DNA from 4 places in the Erwinia sp. HR93 genome. Region 1 is predicted to be linked to each of the others. Evidence: predicted binding sites of a transcription regulator. Region 1 holds the regulator's gene; each other region holds the start of a gene.
What was found. The regulator PurR, encoded in region 1, represses purine synthesis genes. The targets are predictions, from matches to a motif close to CANGCAAACGTTTGCNTG.
Positions count from the first base shown of each region.

Region 2: a site for PurR is predicted at 1,648-1,665, ahead of purH (bifunctional phosphoribosylaminoimidazolecarboxamide formyltransferase/IMP cyclohydrolase). Genes of this name have one in related genera too.
Region 3: a site for PurR is predicted at 1,691-1,708, ahead of SFA31_RS12810 (amino acid aminotransferase). Genes of this name have one in related genera too.
Region 4: a site for PurR is predicted at 1,229-1,246, ahead of glyA (serine hydroxymethyltransferase). Genes of this name have one in related genera too.

Region 1 covers NZ_JAXUDP010000001.1:3,242,655-3,245,832, forward strand. The annotation lists partial or broken gene SFA31_RS15155 (MFS transporter) at 1-649, opposite strand, end outside; gene SFA31_RS15160 (YnhF family membrane protein) at 913-1,002, opposite strand; gene purR (HTH-type transcriptional repressor PurR) at 1,273-2,301, shown strand; gene punR (DNA-binding transcriptional activator PunR) at 2,319-3,178, opposite strand, start outside.
Region 2 covers NZ_JAXUDP010000001.1:363,328-366,505, reverse strand. The annotation lists gene purH (bifunctional phosphoribosylaminoimidazolecarboxamide formyltransferase/IMP cyclohydrolase) at 1-1,529, opposite strand, end outside; rRNA gene SFA31_RS01715 (16S ribosomal RNA) at 2,094-3,178, shown strand, end outside.
Region 3 covers NZ_JAXUDP010000001.1:2,744,298-2,747,475, reverse strand. The annotation lists gene SFA31_RS12815 (porin) at 318-1,418, shown strand; gene SFA31_RS12810 (amino acid aminotransferase) at 1,768-2,958, shown strand.
Region 4 covers NZ_JAXUDP010000001.1:2,358,712-2,361,889, reverse strand. The annotation lists gene glyA (serine hydroxymethyltransferase) at 1-1,124, opposite strand, end outside; gene hmpA (NO-inducible flavohemoprotein) at 1,563-2,756, shown strand; gene glnB (nitrogen regulatory protein P-II) at 2,995-3,178, opposite strand, start outside.

The DNA of each region.
Region 1 (3,178 bases):
TCGCCCCTGCGCCTAATACCGTAGTGAGCAGCGCGGTTAGCACCTGCGGGCGCAGCATGACTGCAAGCTCGCGTCGCACATCAGGCCTCACCCCTTCTCCTCCCTTAGGCAGAGAGACCCACAGGCCTATCATCGCCAATACGCCCAATCCTGCGGTTGCCAGAAAAGACATTCGCCAGCCTATCGTATTCCCTAGCCACGTTGCTGCTGGTACCCCGCCAATATTTGCAATCGTCAGCCCCATAAACATGGTCGCCACCGCGCTTCCCTGTTTTTCTTTTGCCACAAGACCGGCAGCCACCACTGAACCTAAACCAAAAAATGCCCCATGATTCAAACTGGTGATAATGCGCGAAATCAACAGCAGCGTATAATTCGGCGCAATCGCTGACAGTATGTTCCCAAGGGTGAAAATCCCCATTAGAAATAGCAGCGCGCTGCGCCTGGCTCTGTGAGATAGAAGTAACGTCATCAGCGGCGCGCCAAACATAACTCCAATGGCATATGCGCTAATCAGCATTCCTGCAACTGGAATAGAAACCCCGACGCCTTCCGCGATAGTGGGCAACAGGCCCATTGGAGAAAATTCAGTTGTTCCAATGCCAAATGCGCCGACGGCAAGCGCCAGCAAAGGATAATTTAATTTCATGATTGACTCTCTGGATGTATCAGGCGCTGAAGTGAAATTTATAGCCCCAACACGTTGATGATTTAGGCGACATCGTCGCTATGTCGCGCATATGATGTCAGGGCATACAGAAAAGTTAAAGAGTTGTAAGCGACAAAACAGTATTGCATAAGCGGCAATAATATTGAGGAACTCGGGAGACAGCTATTTCAAAAAAATAGCTGTGCGCGCAGTGAATGAACAATGACCGGGCCAGCGGCAACGCTCACTGGCCTGGTCAATAATTAATGAGTAACGGCAGTTAACGCACCAATGACGATAACGCCTAATGCGGCTATGGTCGTAATTAATGCGTATTTTAATTCAGCGTTCATATTGTCAGCTCCTTTGGTTATTCTCTTATTTCAGCGTCTATTACGCTATTCCCCATAAAAATAGCGTAAATCTTACTGGAATTCATCGGTTGCGCAATTTGCCTCTTCCCCTTTTGCTATAGATCGGACAAAATCCTCCGCTAATTATTTGTTGATTCCCTGTTTCCTTCGCCTGAACTTCCGTGATATCTGCTATTCGGTGTAAATCAGGCTTAGCAAACGTTTAACCCCATTTTCAGGAGAATACGCTATGGCTGGGAGAAACGCCTGATGGCCACCATTAAAGATGTCGCTAAGCGCGCAAACGTTTCCACCACTACCGTATCTCACGTAATTAACAAAACTCGCTTCGTTGCAGAAGAGACGCGAAACGCGGTTTGGACAGCAATTAAAGAACTGCATTATTCCCCCAGCGCCGTAGCGCGCAGCCTGAAAGTGAATCACACGAAAACAATAGGTCTGCTTGCCACCAGCAGTGAAGCGCCTTATTTCGCTGAAATCATTGAAGGCGTGGAAAAAAACTGCTTTGCCAAAGGCTACACGCTTATTCTGGGTAACGCCTGGAATAATTTGGAAAAACAGCGGGCTTACTTATCTATGATGGCGCAAAAGCGCGTCGATGGACTATTGGTTATGTGCTCCGAATACCCACATCCCTTACTCGCAACGCTTGAAGAGTATCGTCATATTCCAATGGTGGTCATGGACTGGGGCGAAGCCAAAGCCGACTTTACTGACTCCGTCGTCGATAACTCCTTCTCTGGCGGTTATATAGCCGGGCGCTATTTAATTGAACGCGGGCATCGCGATATTGGCGCGATCCCCGGCTCCCTGCATCGTAACACCGGTGCCGGGAGGCTAGCTGGATTTATGAAGGCGCTGGAAGAGGCTCAAATCACAGTGAATGAAGACTGGATTGTGCAAGGTGATTTTGAACCAGAGTCCGGCTATCGGGCAATGCAGCAAATTCTTTCAAAACCGCAGCGCCCCACCGCAATATTCTGCGGTGGCGACATTATGGCAATGGGCGCCATCTGCGCGGCGGATGAAATGGGATTGCGTGTTCCACAGGATATTTCCATTATTGGTTATGATAACGTCCGCAACGCCCGCTACTTTACGCCCGCGCTGACCACGGTGCATCAGCCAAAAGACTCTTTGGGCGAAACGGCATTTAATATGCTGCTCGATCGCATTATTAATAAACGCGAACAATCAAAGACAATTGAAGTGCATCCACGGCTGGTAGAACGCCGTTCTGTGGCCGATGGTCCCTTCCGCGATTATCGCCGCCAGTAACGATTCCGGAGCTCTATTCAGGGCTCCCGTAGCCATTCGTGATTTAATGTCTCACTATCGCCCAGATAGGCTAATAGCCAGTTCAGGGCCGGAGACGGATTATCCTGCCGCCAGCTTACACAGCAAGCCGCATCCGGGAAGGGGTTTTCCAGTTGCAAAACGCGCCAGTCCCCGCTCTCAATCCACGGCTGCGCCATATGGGCAGGAACCATTCCAGTACACAGCCCGGCATTGATACAATCTGCCGCCGATGCCCAGTCGGGCACGACGATACGCCGCTGGTTATCTAATAGCCACGTCACGCGTTTCGGCAATGTCCGCGAAGTATCTTCCAGTACCAGTGACGGCCACGGTCGAAGCTGTTCATCACTGAGTTTTTGCCTTGAGTGTGCCAAAGGATGAAGATGAGAAACTACGCATCGCCAGCGCAGTGCTCCCATATCACGGAACGCATAGCGCCCTCCAACGGGGACCGCCTGAGTGGCACCAATAGCCACTTCAACGCGTTCATCCGCCAGCGCATCCCAAACGCCATTGAAAACCTCCTTCGACAAACACAGTTCTACATCGGGAAAATGCCGATAAAAATCCAGCACTAACTGGCGGGTTCGCGCAGGTTTAACAATATTATCTACCGCAATGGAAAGACGACCGCGCCAGCCGTTGGCGATTTGCTGACACTGCAGACGCGTTGCCTGCATTTTTTTGATAACAGAACGCCCCTCTTTAAGAAAATAAACGCCCGCTGCCGTGAGTTCCACATCGCGATGCCGGCGTATAAACAGAGGCGTAGCCAGCCATGATTCAAGCTGACGAACCGTATAACTAATTGCTGAAGGTACCCGATGCAATTCCTGGGCTGCCCCGCTGAAACTCC
Region 2 (3,178 bases), 2.9 Mb from region 1:
GCGATGACTTCATCGTCGCGTATTGAACCGCCGGGCTGAATAACACAGGTTACGCCCGCCGCCGCCGCCGCATCGATACCGTCGCGAAATGGAAAGAAGGCATCAGAAGCCATCGCCGAGCCGGCAACGTTTAATCCTTCATCATTCGCCTTGATCCCGGCGATTCTGGCAGAATACACGCGGCTCATTTGCCCCGCGCCAATGCCAATCGTCATATTCCCTTTGGCGTACACAATGGCATTCGATTTCACAAATTTTGCCACTTTCCAGCAGAACAGCGCATCACGCTGCTCCTGCTCCGTGGGCTGGCGCTGGGTAACAACGCGCAGATCACCTGCGGCTACCATACCCAAATCTCTATCCTGTACCAGTAAACCACCATTCACGCGCTTGATATCCATGCCCGGCTGGTGGGCCTGCCAATCACCGCAAAGCAATACGCGGACATTGGGTTTAGTAGATGTTATTTTCAGGGCCTCTTCAGAAGCGGACGGTGCAATAATCACTTCAACAAACTGGCGTGAAATAATGGCCTGTGCGGTATCTGCATCCAGCTTACGATTAAAGGCAATAATGCCGCCAAAAGCAGAAGTAGGATCGGTTTTATAGGCGCGCTCATAGGCATTAAGAATTGAGTCGCTGACCGCGACGCCGCACGGATTAGCGTGTTTGACAATAACGCAGGCCGGATCGCTAAAGGCTTTCACGCACTCCAGCGCGGCATCAGTATCGGCAATATTATTATAGGAAAGCGCTTTTCCCTGCATTTGGCGGGCAGTCGCGACAGAAGCCTCCGTAATACCTTCTTCTATATAGAAAGCGGCCTGTTGATGAGCATTCTCGCCGTAACGCATATCCTGTTTCTTGATAAAGTTGAGATTTAACGTTCGCGGAAAATATCCGGAGGGAGAATGCGTATCTCCACGATAGGGAGGCACCAGGCGCCCCAGGTAATTCGCAATAGCGCTGTCATAGGCTGCGGTATGCTCAAAGGCGCGAACGGCCAGATCAAAACGCGTCGCCAGTGTGAGGGCGCCATCATTGGCGTCTAATTCCTCAATAATTTTGAGGTAGTCATCGCTATTCACGGCAACAGCTACATCGCGATAATTTTTAGCCGCTGAGCGCACCATGGTCGGGCCGCCGATATCAATATTCTCAATGGCGTCTTCCAGTGTGCAATCTTCCCGTGCGACGGTTTGAGCAAAGGGATATAAATTGACGACCACCATATCGATAGGCGCTATACCATGGCGGGCCATTACTTCGCTGTCTTTGTTGCGACGCCCTAATATGCCGCCGTGAATTTTGGGGTGCAGGGTTTTTACTCGTCCGTCCATCATTTCCGGAAACCCGGTGTAATCAGAGACTTCGGTAACTGGCAGCTTCGCTTCAGCTAACAGGCGCGCGGTCCCGCCGGTGGAGAGCACTTCAATGTCTCGCGCGATAAGCGCACGGGCAAATTCGACGATGCCCGTTTTATCAGAGACGCTAATCAAAGCGCGGCGAATAGGACGAGATAATTGCATGATAGTAAATCCCCTGAATCTGGTTTAAAGAGAAGCGTGGGGCAAAATTTCAGGCAGGAAGCCGTAAATAGTCTGCCCATGCTCCACTCGGATGTCTTTCATCTGCCACAAAGATTGTAACGAAAACGTTTGCGTGGCGCGCGAGGAATTTCTAGAAAATAAGAGCTGTGGATAATTCTGTGTACAAGTAGGTATAAATCCGCGTTTTGCTGGGGAATGCAGCAGTCAGTGAATTTTATAGCAAATTTAGCTTGCGACAGAAACTGGGATCCCTATAATGCGCCTCCATCGACACGGCGCAGACGAAAGTGAAGGCCGGGCCGAAAGAGAAAACGCCTGAAAAATGGGGTTGACTCTGAAAGAGGAAAGCGTAATATACGCCACCTCGCGACCGGGGCGAAAGCCCGGCGCAACTGCTCTTTAACAATTTATCAGACAATCTGTGTGGGCACTCGAAAGCACTGATATCAACGTCTTCGGACGAAAAATGATTATCAAGTCTCAAGAGTGAACAACAGTTAATTCATTACGAACTAACAGTTTAATTCTTTGAGCATCAAACTTTAATTGAAGAGTTTGATCATGGCTCAGATTGAACGCTGGCGGCAGGCCTAACACATGCAAGTCGAGCGGCAGCGGAAAGAAGCTTGCTTCTTTGCCGGCGAGCGGCGGACGGGTGAGTAATGTCTGGGGATCTGCCCGATGGAGGGGGATAACCACTGGAAACGGTGGCTAATACCGCATAACGTCGCAAGACCAAAGTGGGGGACCCTCGGGCCTCACGCCATAGGATGAACCCAGATGGGATTAGCTAGTAGGTGGGGTAAAGGCTCACCTAGGCGACGATCTCTAGCTGGTCTGAGAGGATGACCAGCCACACTGGAACTGAGACACGGTCCAGACTCCTACGGGAGGCAGCAGTGGGGAATATTGCACAATGGGGGAAACCCTGATGCAGCCATGCCGCGTGTATGAAGAAGGCCTTCGGGTTGTAAAGTACTTTCAGCGGGGAGGAAGGCTGGTGGCTTAATACGCCATCAGATTGACGTTACCCGCAGAAGAAGCACCGGCTAACTCCGTGCCAGCAGCCGCGGTAATACGGAGGGTGCAAGCGTTAATCGGAATTACTGGGCGTAAAGCGCACGCAGGCGGTCTGTTAAGTCAGATGTGAAATCCCCGGGCTCAACCCGGGAACTGCATTTGAAACTGGCAGGCTTGAGTCTCGTAGAGGGGGGTAGAATTCCAGGTGTAGCGGTGAAATGCGTAGAGATCTGGAGGAATACCGGTGGCGAAGGCGGCCCCCTGGACGAAGACTGACGCTCAGGTGCGAAAGCGTGGGGAGCAAACAGGATTAGATACCCTGGTAGTCCACGCCGTAAACGATGTCTACTTGGAGGCTGTGGTCATGAACCGTGGCTTCCGGAGCTAACGCGTTAAGTAGACCGCCTGGGGAGTACGGCCGCAAGGTTAAAACTCAAATGAATTGACGGGGGCCCGCACAAGCGGTGGAGCATGTGGTTTAATTCGATGCAACGCGAAGAACCTTACCTGGTCTTGACATCCACAGAATTCTCCGGAGACGGAGAAGTGCCTTCGGGAACTGTGAGACAGGTGCTGCATGGCTGTCGTCAGCTCGTGTTGTGAAATGT
Region 3 (3,178 bases), 500 kb from region 1:
CACATCCACGAATAAAGATAAGATATAAAAATCATCTAAATCAAATGATTACTGGTTAAGTTTGTATGCTATAGCCACACTTTTTGCAAATTTTGAGGTACTTCACAAAGTTCCCCTAAATACACATAAAGTTTCTTATATTTTCATTTTGAAACATTTAATAGAGATATGTAGCATTTTCACGCTGGTAGAAGCCCCCTCAGGAATGGAAATATGCAGCCAGACATAGAAAGACACCAAACTTTCATCAAGCATTCTGTAAAGGATTATTGGCGGCAGTGGCAGGTGTCATAAAAATCTAATGAGGGTAATGAGTAATGATGAAGCGTAATTTCCTGGCAGTAGTTATCCCTGCACTGTTAGCGGCTAGTTCAGTTCATGCCGCAGAAATCTATAATAAAAACGGCAATAAGCTTGATCTGTACGGAAAAGTTGCAGCAGAGCACAACTGGATCACCAGCGGTGATACTACTAATGGCGACGGCACATACGCCCAGCTTGGTTTCAAAGGTGAAACCCAGATTAACGACCTGATGACGGGTTATGGTCAGTGGGAATACCGTATTTATGCCAATAAAGCTGAGCCGGAATCTGATGCGCGCACGCGCCTGGCTTACGCGGGTCTGAAGGTTGGAGAGTACGGCTCTCTGGACTATGGCCGCAACTACGGTATCGTCTATGATGTTGAAGCCTGGACCGACATGTCCCCCTCTTTCTCCGGTGAAACTTGGGCGGGCAACACTGATAACTTCATGACTAACCGCACCACCGGTGTTCTGACTTATCGTAACAGCGATTTCTTCGGACTGGTCGATGGCCTGCACTTTGGCGTGCAGTATCAGGGCAAAAATGAAGGCAACCACGACGGCGATAACGTTAAAAAACAAAACGGCGACGGCGTTGGCTTCTCTTTAGGATATGACTATCAGGGTTTTGGCATTATCGGCGCGTACAGCAAAGCCGATCGCTCTGACCTGCAGGCTCTGGACGGTAACGGCGATAATGCCGAAGCCTGGGCTACCGGTCTGAAATATGATGCCAACAATATCTACCTGGCAGCGGTTTACTCCGAAACTCGTAACATGACTTACGTATCTAACAGCACGAATTATACCGTTGCAAATAAAACCCAGAATATTGAATTAATCGCTCAATACCAGTTCGACTTCGGCCTGCGTCCCTCCTTCTCTTACGTGAAGAGCAAAGGAAAAGATCTGCCGGTGGGCCGTAATGGCTACAGCGACGCCGATCTGGCTGAATACATCACCGCTGGCGCCTCTTACTACTTCAATAAGAACTTCAGCGTCTATGGTGATTACCGCTTCAACCTGCTGGATGAAAGCGACTTCACGCGCACTTACGGCAGCTTTGTCGGCACCGACAATCAGGCAATGCTTGGTGTGGCCTACCAGTTCTAATTTTTATTATAACGATATGTTATCCACCTCATTTAACAGGGCTTCGGCCCTGTTTTTTATTGCCAACTGAAAACTACGTCCTGTGGGCGTGGTCATCAGCAGGTTTTGGCTCTGCCCTGTTGTTTTGGGATTCAAATCTCACAAGACTGGCGGAGACTTTTTTTAAGGAATTCGGTATGCCCCTCCGGGGCATCAAAGCAATGCCGCCTTCTATGAAGGCGGATTTTTACTTCGATAACACTCGAAGTTATTTGATATTCACCGCGCTTTTTCCCGCTAACGGTTGGCAATTTAATTTTCTACCGTTACTCTGGTTGTGAATCCTTTCTGCTTGCAATGGAACCTCGTCATGTTTGAAAACATCACCGCTGCGCCCGCCGACCCTATCCTGGGGCTGGCCGAACTGTTTCGTGCCGACGAACGCCAAAATAAAATTAACCTCGGGATTGGGGTGTATAAGGATGAAACGGGTAAGACGCCGATTTTGACCAGTGTCAAAAAAGCGGAGCAATACCTGCTGGAAAATGAAACGACTAAAAATTATCTGAGCATTGATGGCATTCCTGAATTTGGTCTTTGTACTCAGGAATTACTGTTCGGCAAAGGCAGCCCTATTGTAGAAGCAAAGCGTGCACGTACGGCACAAACGCCGGGCGGCACTGGCGCTCTGCGCGTAGCGGCCGACTTCCTGGCTCGTAATACCGCTGTAAAGCGCGTTTGGGTCAGTAACCCAAGCTGGCCAAACCATAAAAGTATTTTTAACGCCGCCGGGCTGGAGGTATGTGAATACACCTGGTACGACGCCCAGGCCCACGAGCTAGATATGCCAGGCCTATTAAGCAGCCTGCAAAATGCTCAGCGCGGTGATGTGGTACTTTTTCACGGCTGCTGCCATAACCCTACCGGCATTGATCCCACCCTGGAGCAGTGGCAACAGTTAGCCACTCTTTCTCAGGAAAAAGGCTGGCTGCCGCTATTTGACTTTGCCTATCAAGGATTCGCCCGAGGGCTGGAAGAAGACGCCGAAGGGTTACGCGCTTTTGCCGCTACTCACACCGAGCTACTGGTAGCCAGCTCTTATTCTAAAAACTTTGGTCTGTACAATGAGCGCGTGGGCGCCTGCACGCTGGTTGCCTTCGATGAAGAACAGGCAGGGTGCGCATTCAGTCAAATGAAAGCCGGGATCCGCGCCAATTACTCCAATCCACCGGCCCACGGCGCCTCTGTGGTCGCCGCTATTCTGAGTAATGACACGCTGCGAGCGATTTGGGAGCAGGAGTTGAGCGATATGCGGCAGCGCATTCAACGCATGCGCCAATTATTCGTTAATACCCTTTCAGAAAAAGGGGCCAGCCAGGATTTTGGATTTATCACTCGCCAAAACGGCATGTTTTCTTTTAGTGGATTAAGCAAAGATCAGGTCATGCGGCTGCGCGACGAGTTCGCCATCTACGCCGTCGCTTCCGGGCGCGTAAACATTGCCGGTATGACACCGGATAACATGTCCCCGCTCTGTGAAGCCATTGTTGCTGTACTGTAATCTCTTATTGCGCTGGCTGCTATTTGCACCAGCGCACCTCTCACTCATCTCTCCAAATACTCAATGTTTCGTATTTTGTAGGCCTGTTTTTTTGCTGCCAAAGCCTGTCGCGCGTTGTCTAATCCTTACGTTAAGACACTCAAGTTATACGCAGAGGCTAGCTACCCCGGCAACCGGCCTCTTCTGCCGTAAATAAATATCTTCATTAAAATCGAAAAAT
Region 4 (3,178 bases), 880 kb from region 1:
TTAAAGCCGCGGCGAGTTACAGCGGGCGTACCGACGCGTATGCCTGATGTGACAAACGGGCTTTTCGGATCGTTCGGCACACTATTTTTATTTACGGTAATATTCGCGCGCCCCAGCGCAGCATCAGCGTCTTTCCCGGTAATATCTTTATCCACCAAATCCAATAGAAACAGGTGATTATCGGTAGAGCCAGAAACCACGTTATAGCCGCGATCGAGGAAGGTCTGCACCATCGCTTTCGCGTTTTTCACTACCTGCTGCTGATAGTCGGCAAACGCGGGTTCCATCGCTTCTTTAAGCGCCACCGCCTTACCGGCAATAACGTGCATTAAAGGTCCGCCCTGCGCGCCCGGGAACACAGAAGAATTCAATTTTTTATACAGCTCTTCGCTACCGCCTTTTGCCAGGATTAATCCCCCGCGTGGACCAGCCAGCGTTTTATGGGTCGTGGTGGTAACAACGTGAGCGTGCGGCACCGGGTTCGGGTAAACACCAGCGGCTACCAGCCCGGCTACGTGAGCCATATCGACAAACAGATAAGCACCGACGCTATCGGCAATTTCTCGCATTTTAGCCCAGTCAACCACGCCGGAATAGGCAGAAAAACCGCCGATAATCATTTTTGGTTTGCGCGTTTGCGCCAGTTTTTCCAGCTCGCTGTAATCAATCCGACCGCTATCGTCTATTCCATAAGGGACAATATTGTAGAATTTGCCTGAGAAATTCACCGGCGAGCCGTGCGTCAGATGCCCGCCGTGCGCCAGGTTCATCCCTAAAACCGTATCTCCAGGCTCAAGCAGCGTCGTATAAACAGCGAAATTAGCCTGAGAACCGGAGTGCGGCTGAACGTTTGCATAGTCAGCGCCAAACAGCGCTTTTGCGCGATCTACAGCCAATTGCTCGACCACATCCACATATTCGCAGCCGCCGTAATAGCGCTTGCCTGGATAACCTTCCGCATATTTATTCGTGAGCTGAGAGCCCTGAGCCTGCATAACGCGCGGGCTGGTGTAGTTTTCGGAGGCGATAAGTTCAATATGCTCTTCCTGACGCAGGTTCTCCTGCTCCATTGCCTGCCATAATTCGGCATCATAATCGGCAATGTTCATTTCTCGCTTTAACATTCGCACCTCCTGACTCAGCTAACGATATTAGGACTGCCCGTATTGGGCGACGGCCCACAGTATAACTGATTCCCCCTGCGAAGACAGATACAACGACAGGTTTTTACGCAAACGTTTGGCATTAATAAAATCAGACAGTAAAAAATTACTTTTAAGCATCCTATCGCTAATTGCGTTCCAAAATACAGCTTAAAAAACCGCAAAAAATATTCGCTTGTGATAGGACGTTCAATGCTTAAAGCTTAAGGCTGAATCAAGAACCGTTCACCAAATCCGTAAAACGCGGTATTAAGGGAGCGATAACGTGGCTAATTGCGCTGGCGATTAAAGCAGTATTTTCTTACATCCCTTACCTTATTTTTCACCTTTTGTTTTACATGCCTTTACAGTGAAGCAACATCAAAATAAGATGCATTAAAAATACATCATATAAACTACATGAAGGAACATTCCATGCTTGATGCCAATACCATAGCAACCGTTAAGTCTACTATCCCTTTACTGGCCGCTACCGGCCCCAAACTCACCGCCCATTTCTACGATAGAATGTTCCAGCACAATCCGGAATTAAAAGACATCTTTAACATGAGTAATCAGCGCAACGGCGATCAGCGCGAAGCGCTGTTTAATGCAATTTGCGCCTATGCAACGCACATTGAGGATTTACCGGCAATATTGCCCGCCGTTGAGAAAATCGCCCAGAAACACACCAGTTTCCAAATCAAACCAGAACAGTATCAAATCGTCGGCACGCATCTGCTAGCCACTCTGGACGAGCTGTTTCATCCAGGCCAAGAGGTGCTGGACGCGTGGGGGCAGGCGTATGGCGTGCTGGCGCAGGTATTTATTAACCGTGAAAACGAAATTTACCAGTCTCACGCCAGCCAGCCCGGCGGCTGGAGCGGTACGCGCGCGTTTCGTATCGTGGAAAAAAAGCCTGAGAGCGCATTAATCACCAGCTTCGTTCTTGAGCCCGTAGATGGCGGCGCGGTAGCAAATTTCCATCCCGGACAATATTTAGGCGTTTGGCTAAAACCCGATGGCTTTGCGCATCAGGAGATCCGTCAGTACTCCCTCACCCAGAAACCCAATGCAAAGCGCTACCGAATTGCCGTTAAGCGTGAGGATAACGGGCTGGTTTCCGGCTGGCTGCACCGCCATGCGCAGCAGGGCGACATCGTACAGGTTGCCGCTCCGGCGGGGGATTTCTATCTGAACGTTACGCCGAACACACCGATCGCGCTCCTTTCCGGCGGCGTCGGACAAACGCCGCTGCTCGCCATGCTTGATGCGCTGAGCGAACGTCAGCATCCAGCCCAGATAAACTGGTTCCACGCAGCCGTGAACGGCAGCGTTGACGCCTTCAGCGATGAGGTCGCACGCTTAGGCGCCGGCCTGCCGCGTTTTTATCAACATATCTGGTACAGCTCGCCGGAAGAAAAAGACGGCTATGATAGCGTAGGGTTAATGGAATTAGCCCCGCTGGAAAGCCGCCTCAGCGATCCGGCGATGCACTTTTTCCTGTGCGGTCCGATTGGTTTTATGCAATTTATCGCCCGACAATTAGTGGCACTGGGCGTAACGCAGGAGCGTATTCACTACGAGTGCTTTGGCCCGCATAAAGTCCTGTAACCGGTGGTGCGGCAGTGCAAACCTAAAGGCGCATGAACGTCTATTCAGGTCCGTAAATAGCGGGCCTGATTTCCCGCTAATTTCCACTCACCTCTGCGTCGTACATAAGCCTTCGAAAGAATCAACATTCACTTCAATTTATGTGCTTCAGGCTGCTCGAACCGGGATTATTGCGCTTTGTTTCCTGTCGTATATTAATGAACTACCGAAGACATCGCATGATTAAAGGCCAGATAAACTAAATAGCCGCATCGTCTTCTTCACCGGTACGGATCCGCACCACGCGCGCGACATCAAACACAAAAATCTTACCATCGCCGATTTTCCCGGTTTGCGCAGTGCGAATAATCGTATCCACACAGGTATCGGCAATATCATCGGGAACAACGATTTCAATCTTTACCTTCGGCAAGAAATCCACC